Regions from separate parts of the Bacillus bruguierae genome, predicted to be linked through region 2. Evidence: a T-box and tRNA genes for the amino acid it is inferred to sense, from the RefSeq annotation. Region 2 holds a T-box; the other regions hold tRNA genes.
The links. A T-box is a leader RNA that pairs with one kind of tRNA and senses whether it is charged. The one in region 2 lies ahead of thrS (threonine--tRNA ligase), so its partner is inferred to be a tRNA-Thr.
Positions count from the first base shown of each region.

Region 1: it encodes a tRNA-Thr, which carries the amino acid that the T-box ahead of thrS (threonine--tRNA ligase) is inferred to sense. The anticodon was not compared.
Region 3: it encodes a tRNA-Thr, which carries the amino acid that the T-box ahead of thrS (threonine--tRNA ligase) is inferred to sense. The anticodon was not compared.

Region 1 is NZ_JBAWSX010000027.1:170-3,416, reverse strand. It holds gene WAZ07_RS25045 (CBS domain-containing protein) at 188-607, opposite strand; tRNA gene WAZ07_RS25040 (tRNA-Glu) at 1,354-1,425, opposite strand; tRNA gene WAZ07_RS25035 (tRNA-Asn) at 1,427-1,501, opposite strand; tRNA gene WAZ07_RS25030 (tRNA-Ile) at 1,505-1,581, opposite strand; tRNA gene WAZ07_RS25025 (tRNA-Trp) at 1,592-1,662, opposite strand; tRNA gene WAZ07_RS25020 (tRNA-Thr) at 1,666-1,741, opposite strand; tRNA gene WAZ07_RS25015 (tRNA-Phe) at 1,763-1,838, opposite strand; tRNA gene WAZ07_RS25010 (tRNA-Asp) at 1,849-1,924, opposite strand; tRNA gene WAZ07_RS25005 (tRNA-Met) at 1,927-2,003, opposite strand; tRNA gene WAZ07_RS25000 (tRNA-Ser) at 2,032-2,124, opposite strand; tRNA gene WAZ07_RS24995 (tRNA-Ala) at 2,143-2,218, opposite strand; tRNA gene WAZ07_RS24990 (tRNA-Pro) at 2,233-2,306, opposite strand; tRNA gene WAZ07_RS24985 (tRNA-Arg) at 2,316-2,389, opposite strand; tRNA gene WAZ07_RS24980 (tRNA-Leu) at 2,393-2,481, opposite strand; tRNA gene WAZ07_RS24975 (tRNA-Gly) at 2,496-2,570, opposite strand; tRNA gene WAZ07_RS24970 (tRNA-Leu) at 2,607-2,687, opposite strand; tRNA gene WAZ07_RS24965 (tRNA-Lys) at 2,705-2,780, opposite strand; tRNA gene WAZ07_RS24960 (tRNA-Gln) at 2,786-2,860, opposite strand; tRNA gene WAZ07_RS24955 (tRNA-Tyr) at 2,867-2,950, opposite strand; tRNA gene WAZ07_RS24950 (tRNA-Val) at 2,967-3,042, opposite strand; rRNA gene rrf (5S ribosomal RNA) at 3,047-3,162, opposite strand.
Region 2 is NZ_JBAWSX010000008.1:170,460-173,706, reverse strand. It holds gene thrS (threonine--tRNA ligase) at 1-1,138, opposite strand, end outside; T-box leader at 1,185-1,415, opposite strand; T-box leader at 1,458-1,688, opposite strand; T-box leader at 1,730-1,961, opposite strand; gene WAZ07_RS15070 (AAA family ATPase) at 2,188-3,117, shown strand; gene WAZ07_RS15065 (DUF58 domain-containing protein) at 3,114-3,247, shown strand, end outside.
Region 3 is NZ_JBAWSX010000012.1:240-3,486, reverse strand. It holds gene WAZ07_RS18155 (alpha/beta fold hydrolase) at 164-1,069, shown strand; tRNA gene WAZ07_RS18150 (tRNA-Glu) at 1,199-1,270, opposite strand; tRNA gene WAZ07_RS18145 (tRNA-Ser) at 1,277-1,367, opposite strand; tRNA gene WAZ07_RS18140 (tRNA-Asn) at 1,376-1,450, opposite strand; tRNA gene WAZ07_RS18135 (tRNA-Ile) at 1,454-1,530, opposite strand; tRNA gene WAZ07_RS18130 (tRNA-Gly) at 1,538-1,608, opposite strand; tRNA gene WAZ07_RS18125 (tRNA-Lys) at 1,616-1,691, opposite strand; tRNA gene WAZ07_RS18120 (tRNA-Thr) at 1,701-1,776, opposite strand; tRNA gene WAZ07_RS18115 (tRNA-Phe) at 1,792-1,867, opposite strand; tRNA gene WAZ07_RS18110 (tRNA-Asp) at 1,878-1,953, opposite strand; tRNA gene WAZ07_RS18105 (tRNA-Met) at 1,956-2,032, opposite strand; tRNA gene WAZ07_RS18100 (tRNA-Ser) at 2,059-2,151, opposite strand; tRNA gene WAZ07_RS18095 (tRNA-Ile) at 2,170-2,246, opposite strand; tRNA gene WAZ07_RS18090 (tRNA-Met) at 2,251-2,327, opposite strand; tRNA gene WAZ07_RS18085 (tRNA-Ala) at 2,344-2,416, opposite strand; tRNA gene WAZ07_RS18080 (tRNA-Pro) at 2,431-2,504, opposite strand; tRNA gene WAZ07_RS18075 (tRNA-Arg) at 2,514-2,587, opposite strand; tRNA gene WAZ07_RS18070 (tRNA-Leu) at 2,591-2,679, opposite strand; tRNA gene WAZ07_RS18065 (tRNA-Gly) at 2,694-2,768, opposite strand; tRNA gene WAZ07_RS18060 (tRNA-Leu) at 2,798-2,878, opposite strand; tRNA gene WAZ07_RS18055 (tRNA-His) at 2,895-2,970, opposite strand; tRNA gene WAZ07_RS18050 (tRNA-Thr) at 2,979-3,054, opposite strand; tRNA gene WAZ07_RS18045 (tRNA-Val) at 3,062-3,137, opposite strand; rRNA gene rrf (5S ribosomal RNA) at 3,142-3,247, opposite strand, start outside.

The DNA of each region.
Region 1 (3,247 bases), on a different contig from region 2:
ATTCCAAAAATAATTTACATAAAATGTGAATTTAATCTGCGGGGAAACCCCCACAGATTATGAATTAAACTAATTAGGCGCATATTAACATGCTTATCCTTCACTACATCATTGCTTTCAAATAAATTTTCAGATGAAGCATTCCTGCCCTCAAATAGCAAATTGCAAACAGAATAAAAGTATTTATTTAGTCTGTTTGCTCTGATATTTCACTTAAGGCAACGCCTGCTTGATCATCTGCATATTTAGTTGTTGCTAAATCACCAAGTGATAGCATCCCAACAAGTTGTCCATGTTCAACTACTGGCAATCTTCTTATTTGGTAACGTGCCATTAACTCTGTCGCTTTTTCAATAGCGTCATCAGGTGACACAGAAATAATTTGTGTTGTCATAACATTTGTAATTTGATTGGAACCTGGATGTTTTTCTGCAATTCCCCGCACAACCAAATCACGGTCTGTTACAAGTCCGATAACTTGATTATTCTCCACAACAGGAATCATTCCTATATCTTCTTCTTTCATTTTCACCGCTGCTTCATATACGTTATCTAGTGATGTACATTGTACAATATTCGTGCTCATCAATTCTCGAACAGTTGTCATAAATATATTACCCTCCTTTACACACTTTAGCATCTCCAACCCTCTTCATTTCAATTCGCAAGTTCCTTAAAAGATAAACGAGATACCATCTCTTATTAAAAACAGATGAAATTACACTTTATCAAATGTAGAAAACTATGTAATCATAAAACGCAAAATAAATTGGATATTCACAGTTACAATGACCAATTCTAAAAACTTTAGAATTGCGGAGAGTAAATATAGACTTTATCGTTCTTATTTGAGAAGGCAGCTTGTAAAGATACAGAGCAATAAGCAGGATGAGGTTAGTAAAAGAAATACTTTATACCGTAAAATATTCATGCAACATTCCGTTGTACAATCATCAAAATGAATTGATGTAGTTCAATTCTGAGTATAGCTAAAATAATCAATTGGTAAAAATATAATGTACTATATTCTTTCCTAATTACACAAAATCATACAAAATCCTTCATTATTTATAATAAAAAATAAAACATTTTATAATATGATAAAGATATACTTATTGTTATAATAGCTTGATACGGCCATCAGTAGATTTTCTTTATTCGACTACTTTTGGTTAGTTGAAGCATTCTCATTCTTACTGTCCAAAAGTAGCTCAATAAATATATGTATAAGGAGATCATTAATCAGAAGTAATTATAATTCGTTATAATAAATACGATATACAGAAAATATAATGTATAATATTATTTTTCTTCAAATAAAAAGAGTCAGCATAGTGCTGACTCTTTTTATAATGACCCGTACGGGATTCGAACCCGTGTTACCGCCGTGAAAGGGCGGTGTCTTAACCACTTGACCAACGGGCCATGGCTCCGCAGGTAGGACTCGAACCTACGACCGATCGGTTAACAGCCGATAGCTCTACCACTGAGCTACTGCGGAATATGGTGGGCCTAAATGGACTCGAACCATCGACCTCACGCTTATCAGGCGTGCGCTCTAACCAGCTGAGCTATAGGCCCATATTTCTTACAGGGGCAGTAGGAATCGAACCCACACCGGAGGTTTTGGAGACCTCTGTTCTACCTTTAAACTATGCCCCTAAGTGGTGCCGGCTAGAGGACTTGAACCCCCAACCTACTGATTACAAGTCAGTTGCTCTACCAATTGAGCTAAGCCGGCTAGTTTTTTTACAAAAAAAAATGGTGGCTCGGGACGGAATCGAACCGCCGACACGAGGATTTTCAGTCCTCTGCTCTACCGACTGAGCTACCGAGCCTTTATGTAAATGGCGGTCCCGACCGGGGTCGAACCGGCGATCTCCTGCGTGACAGGCAGGCATGTTAACCACTACACCACGGGACCATTGGTTGCGGGGACAGGATTTGAACCTGCGACCTTCGGGTTATGAGCCCGACGAGCTACCAGACTGCTCCACCCCGCGATGATATAATATTCTTTTAAATAAAAAATGGAGGAGGTAGAGGGATTCGAACCCCCGCGCGACTCTCGCCGCCTGTCGGTTTTCAAGACCGATCCCTTCAGCCGAACTTGGGTATACCTCCGTATATATGAAGCTTTAATGGTGGAGCCTAGCGGGATCGAACCGCTGACCTCCTGCGTGCAAGGCAGGCGCTCTCCCAGCTGAGCTAAGGCCCCATTTTAAAAAACTATCGGGAAGACAGGATTCGAACCTGCGACCCCCTGGTCCCAAACCAGGTGCTCTACCAAGCTGAGCCACTTCCCGTTAATAAAGCGCGCCCGAGAGGACTCGAACCCCTAACCTTTTGATCCGTAGTCAAACGCTCTATCCAATTGAGCTACGGGCGCATATGGTGCCGAGGGCGGGGGTCGAACCCGCACGGTGGTCACCCACCGCAGGATTTTAAGTCCTGTGCGTCTGCCTGTTCCGCCACCCCGGCGTCATATTGAAAATTGGAGCGGAAGACGGGATTCGAACCCGCGACCCCAACCTTGGCAAGGTTGTATTCTACCACTGAACTACTTCCGCAAAACATATATGACTTATTGCTTATTTAATTAAGAGTGCGGGTGAAGGGAGTCGAACCCCCACGCCAAAGGCGCCAGATCCTAAGTCTGGTGCGTCTGCCAATTCCGCCACACCCGCATATTACATTTTAAAAATGGTGAGCCATGAAGGACTCGAACCTTCGACCCTCTGATTAAAAGTCAGATGCTCTACCAACTGAGCTAATGGCTCTTAAATGGCTGGGCTAGCTGGATTCGAACCAGCGCATGACGGAGTCAAAGTCCGTTGCCTTACCGCTTGGCTATAGCCCATCGAAATGGTGGAGGGGGGCAGATTCGAACTGCCGAACCCGAAGGAGCGGATTTACAGTCCGCCGCGTTTAGCCACTTCGCTACCCCTCCGACATTTAAGATTATATGGTGGAGGATGACGGGATCGAACCGCCGACCCCCTGCTTGTAAGGCAGGTGCTCTCCCAGCTGAGCTAATCCTCCATTTGCCTGGCAACGTCCTACTCTCACAGGGACAAAGTCCCAACTACCATCGGCGCTAGAGAGCTTAACTTCCGTGTTCGGTATGGGAACGGGTGTGACCTCTCTGCCATCATTACCAGACTATATTCATTTGAGACAATCATTATTATACTTGATTCACCGAAAAAGTCAACAAGTTTTTTATATTCTCTCAAAACTAGATAAC
Region 2 (3,247 bases):
GAACTCTAAGAAGTCCATTAAGAGCGCCGCTAAATTCATGACGATGGACTTGCCCAAATTCAGCCATTCGAACTGGTAAATCACGATAAGAGTGCAGCTTATTTCTAAACATTAACATGTGACCAGGGCAGTTCATTGGTTTTAAAGCAAATTTTCCATGATCAACTTCTGTGAAATACATATTCTCTTTATAATGGTTCCAATGACCGGAGTTTTCCCATAGTTTTTGATTCATCATTAAAGGAGTACGAACTTCTTGATAATTACGCTTTTGCTGAATCCCTCGTAAAAAAGCTTCCATTTCGTTTCGGATAATTTGTCCTTTTGGTAAATAAAATGGCATTCCTGGCGCTTCTTCAGAGAACATAAATAATTCTAATTCATTGCCTAATTTACGATGATTGCGTTTTGCGGCTTCTTCTAAAAAGATTACATACTCATCTAGTTCCTTTTTAGAAGGGAAGGCAACCCCATATATTCTTTGAAGGACTTGGTTATTACTGTCACCGCGCCAATATGCTCCTGAAACATTTGTTAATTTAAAAGCTTTCATAAAACCAGTAGATGGTAAATGTGGTCCGCGGCATAAGTCTAAAAATTCACCTTGTTTGTAAAGAGTTATGTTTTGATCAGCAGGGACATCTTGTAATAGCTCTAATTTTAAATGGTCACCGAGTTCTTCAAATATTTGTTTTGCTTCATCGCGGCTTACTTCGATTCGTTGAATTTCTAAATTTTCATCAATGATTTTTTGCATTTCTTGTTCAATATGAACTAACTCTTCAACTGCAATACTATTTGGAAGATCCATATCATAATAAAATCCATTTTCGATAACAGGACCAACGCCTAAGTTAACGTGACCGTGTATTCTTTTAACAGCTTGTGCTAATATGTGGGCTGCTGTATGTCGCATTACGTCTAAGCTTTCTTTTGATTCTAAAGTTAAAATCTCAATTTCTGCATCTTCTTGTATGCTTCTGCGTAAATCAAATAGTTGCTGATTCACTTTTCCGGCAATAGCTTTCTTTTTTAACCCAGGGCTAATTGATTCTGCAATTGCCTCTAATGTAGTTCCTTTCATATACTCCTGTTCACGACCATTTGGAAAACGAATTTGAATCATTTTGTTACTCATCATTATCACTCCATTTCATAATATAAAAAAACGCACTCATCCCTAAAACAGGGACGAGTGCGTTAAAACCCGTGGTTCCACCCAGATTCCCATCGTACTTAAAAAAGCGTTGATGGCTCCATTCGCTGTAACGTAGCGTCTACGGCATTGGATACTATGTTTCCCCAATACAGCTCCAAGGTGGTAAGTATATTCTCCTGCGTTAGGAAGATCTCAGCAATTCTTCCTTCTCTGTAAAACCGTAAAGAATATCTCGTGTCCTTTTCATTGCCAATTGATATATAGAATTGAGAAAAATAAAAAACGCACTCATCCCTAAAACAGGGACGAGTGCGTTAAAACCCGTGGTTCCACCCAGATTCCCATCACACTTAAAAAAGCGTCGATGGCTCCATGCACTGTAACGTAGCGTCTACGGTATTGGATACTATGTTTCCCCAATACAGCTCCAAGGTGGTAAGTGTATTCTCCTGCGTTTAGGAAGATCTCAGCAATTCTTCCTTCTCTGTAAAACCGTAAGAATATCTCGTGTCCTTTTCATAGCTAATTGTTATATGGAATTAAGAAAATAAAAAACGCACTCATCCCTAAAATAGGGACGAGTGCGTTAAAACCCGTGGTTCCACCCAGATTCCCATCGCACTTAAAAAAGCGTCGATGGCTCCATGCACTGTAACGTAGCGTCTACGGTATTGGATACTATGTTTCCCCAATACAGCTCCAAGGTGGTAAGTGTATTCTCCTGCGTTTAGGAAGATCTCAGCAATTCTTCCTTCTCTGTAAAACCGTAAAGAATATCTCGTGTCCTTTTCGTTGCTTTTTTATAGCATTAGTATGTTGATTCATAATATACAGTATTCAAATTACTTTTGCAAATGTTTTTTTTGGAATGAATTGTATTTTTTATAATTCAGTATATGTAAGAAGAAAACTTATTTTACAAAAAATCTCAAAAAAATAAGCAGTTAGTACATGAATTTTGCTATACTACAAATAAATATCAGAAAAAACAGAAAATTTATTATAGGAAGAGAAAGGGTGAAGAGGGCATGTCAATTTTAGAAAGAATCAGAGAAAATGTCTCGCAAGTGATTGTAGGAAAAGAAGAGGTTATTGATTTAGCGATGATCGCATTAGTAGCAAATGGACATGTTTTATTAGAAGATGTTCCAGGAACGGGGAAGACGTCATTAGCGAAAAGTCTTGCAAAAAGTATAGATGGAAAATTTCAGCGTGTACAGTTTACATCAGATACATTACCAGGAGATGTAGTAGGTTTAGAGTATTTCGATATGAAAGAATCTGATTTTAAAACGAGGATGGGGCCGATTTTCGCTAATATCGTGTTAGTCGATGAAATTAATCGTGCCGTTCCGCGTACACAGTCTGCTTTATTAGAAGTAATGGAGGAGCGTACCGTTACGATTGCTGGGGAGACGCATGTATTGCCGCAGCCGTTTATTGTACTTGCTACGCAAAATCCGCTAGAGTCTGCCGGTACTTTTCCGCTTCCGGATGCGCAGTTAGATCGCTTTTTATTAACGATCAGGCAAGGATACCCAAGTCGAGTGCACGAAAAGGAGATGTTACGGCGTTTCCGCCAGCAAGACCCACTGCGCAGCTTACAAAGTGTTGTGTCTCTTGCGGATATTCTTTCTCTACAAGAAAAAGCAAAGCAGGTGGAAATTCATGAAGAAGTGGAAGATTATTTATTGGATATTGTGCAAAAGACACGTCAGCATGAACTCGTTGAAATCGGGGTGAGCCCGCGTGGTTCATTAGCTTTTATGAAAGCAGCACAAGCCCGTGCGCTATTAAAGGGAAGAGAATTTTGTACACCTGATGATTTTTATACGCTAGCAGAGCCGGTTTGTGCTCACCGATTAACTCTTAGTATTGAAGGAGATATGAAAACGACGAAAGCATATGTAATGAAAGAGATTTTGGAGCAAGTAGCTGTTCCAGTGGAGAATGTATGAAAGAGAAATTAATAATGAAACGTCCGTTTGTAGAAACGTATGTTGCAGGGGTCGTCGTCTTTATTACAATACTAATGTGGCTCTTTGTACAACATTTCTTTCTGTTTGTACTTGCTTTTTTCTATTTGCT
Region 3 (3,247 bases), on a different contig from region 2:
AATGGAAGCGTTCTCTTTAGATTGTGAACACAAATAATACAGTATTTCATTTTACCAATAGACTATATTATATAGTGAAAATCCCAGTATTTACAAATAAACTACTCTCATTATAAGATTAGACTGAACAGTCGGTTTATAATTTATTATGGGAGTGAATAATATGAAAGATCACATCATAACTTTACAAGACGGACGTAAGTTAGCCTATATTGAATATGGTAAAACAAATGGATTACCAGTCATGCTGTTTCATGGTACACCCGGTTCAAGAATTTGGGCATTAACAGATGATATGGTAGCGAAACAATTAGGCATACGACTTATTTCAATAGATAGACCTGGCTACGGGCTCTCTGATCCAAAACAGAATCGAACAGTTCTGAATTGGGCAGAAGATGTAAATGAAATAGCAGATCAACTAAAACTCCAAACTTTTTCTATTATAGGTGTCTCAGGCGGAGGCGCTTATGCAGCAGCCTGTGCTTACAAAATCCCTGAGCGCTTACAATCCGTACAAATGGTTTCTAGTGCAACTCCGTTTGAAAATGAAGAGCCGCCAGCCAGTATGTGCCGCGAAAATCGAATTGCCTTCTTTATCTCCAAACGCTTACCTTTGCTATTAAAATGGGCATATCGTGCTCAAAAAAAGCAAATGGAAAAGAACCCTGAAAAATATATGCAAGGGATGAAAAAAGGAAATAGACATTTATGCAAATGGGATCAACAATTTATTCAAACAGATGAAGATATTAAATTAACTATGATCCACATGAAAGAAGCGTTAAGAAATAGTGTAGATGAAGCAGTAGCAGAACACTGGGGATTTAATTTTCAAAACATTTCTATTCCTATCCATATTTGGCATGGTACAGCCGACACTTTATCTTCAATAGAAGAAATAAAAAAAGTAGCCTCAGCTACTCCTCATGTAACAACACATTATATAAAAGATGCAGGACATTTCTTACCTGATGATCCCCACATATGGGAATCTATTTTACAAACAATTATTCATGATGCAGATGAGACAAACAAATCCAGTATATCATTTCATACTTCTATTTGATCCATTATGAGGTGGGAGTATTACTGCCCACGAATAGCGGGATAAAAATCAAGGAAAACCAGCTAAAATAGAGAAGTAACTATTCATTATACACAAAAAGAGATAGCAAATTATGCTATCTCTTTAATATGACCCGTACGGGATTCGAACCCGTGTTACCGCCGTGAAAGGGCGGTGTCTTAACCACTTGACCAACGGGCCAATTTCTGGCAGAGAAGAAGGGATTCGAACCCTCGCACCGCGTAAGCGATCTACTCCCTTAGCAGGGGAGCCCCTTGAGCCACTTGGGTACTTCTCTATATTATATGGCTCCGCAGGTAGGACTCGAACCTACGACCGATCGGTTAACAGCCGATAGCTCTACCACTGAGCTACTGCGGAATATGGTGGGCCTAAATGGACTCGAACCATCGACCTCACGCTTATCAGGCGTGCGCTCTAACCAGCTGAGCTATAGGCCCTAGAAAAAGCGGGTGAAGAGAATCGAACTCTCGACCAGAGCTTGGAAGGCTCTTGTTTTACCACTAAACTACACCCGCATAAAAATGGTGAGCCATGAAGGACTCGAACCTTCGACCCTCTGATTAAAAGTCAGATGCTCTACCAACTGAGCTAATGGCTCATTTTGAAATGGTGCCGGCTAGAGGACTTGAACCCCCAACCTACTGATTACAAGTCAGTTGCTCTACCAATTGAGCTAAGCCGGCTTGCATATTTCAAAATGGTGGCTCGGGACGGAATCGAACCGCCGACACGAGGATTTTCAGTCCTCTGCTCTACCGACTGAGCTACCGAGCCTTAATATAAATGGCGGTCCCGACCGGGGTCGAACCGGCGATCTCCTGCGTGACAGGCAGGCATGTTAACCACTACACCACGGGACCATTGGTTGCGGGGACAGGATTTGAACCTGCGACCTTCGGGTTATGAGCCCGACGAGCTACCAGACTGCTCCACCCCGCGATGATATAATATTCTTTTTAAAAAAATGGAGGAGGTAGAGGGATTCGAACCCCCGCGCGACTCTCGCCGCCTGTCGGTTTTCAAGACCGATCCCTTCAGCCAGACTTGGGTATACCTCCATATATATAAAACTTGAGTGGTGGACCTTGTAGGACTCGAACCTACGACCGGACGGTTATGAGCCGTCTGCTCTAACCAGCTGAGCTAAAGGTCCTTTATGGTAGCGGCGGAGGGGATCGAACCCCCGACCTCACGGGTATGAACCGTACGCTCTAGCCAGCTGAGCTACACCGCCATAAACAAGTTATAAGTGGAGCCTAGCGGGATCGAACCGCTGACCTCCTGCGTGCAAGGCAGGCGCTCTCCCAGCTGAGCTAAGGCCCCATTTTAAAAAACTATCGGGAAGACAGGATTTGAACCTGCGACCCCCTGGTCCCAAACCAGGTGCTCTACCAAGCTGAGCCACTTCCCGTTAATAAAGCGCGCCCGAGAGGACTCGAACCCCTAACCTTTTGATCCGTAGTCAAACGCTCTATCCAATTGAGCTACGGGCGCATATGGTGCCGAGGGCGGGGGTCGAACCCGCACGGTGGTCACCCACCGCAGGATTTTAAGTCCTGTGCGTCTGCCTGTTCCGCCACCCCGGCGTCATATTGTAAATTGGAGCGGAAGACGGGATTCGAACCCGCGACCCCAACCTTGGCAAGGTTGTATTCTACCACTGAACTACTTCCGCAAAACATATATGACTTATTCAATTAAAAGTGCGGGTGAAGGGAGTCGAACCCCCACGCCAAAGGCGCCAGATCCTAAGTCTGGTGCGTCTGCCAATTCCGCCACACCCGCATATTATTTTTTAAAATGGGGCGACTGATGGGAATCGAACCCACGAGTGTCGGAGCCACAATCCGATGCGTTAACCACTTCGCCACAGCCGCCATGATACTGGTGCCGGCTAGAGGACTTGAACCCCCAACCTACTGATTACAAGTCAGTTGCTCTACCAATTGAGCTAAGCCGGCATTTATATGGTGGAGGATGACGGGATCGAACCGCCGACCCCCTGCTTGTAAGGCAGGTGCTCTCCCAGCTGAGCTAATCCTCCATTTGCCTGGCAACGTCCTACTCTCACAGGGACAAAGTCCCAACTACCCTCGGCGCTAGAGAGCTTAACTTCCGTGTTCGGTATGGGAACGGGTGTGACCTCTCTGCCAT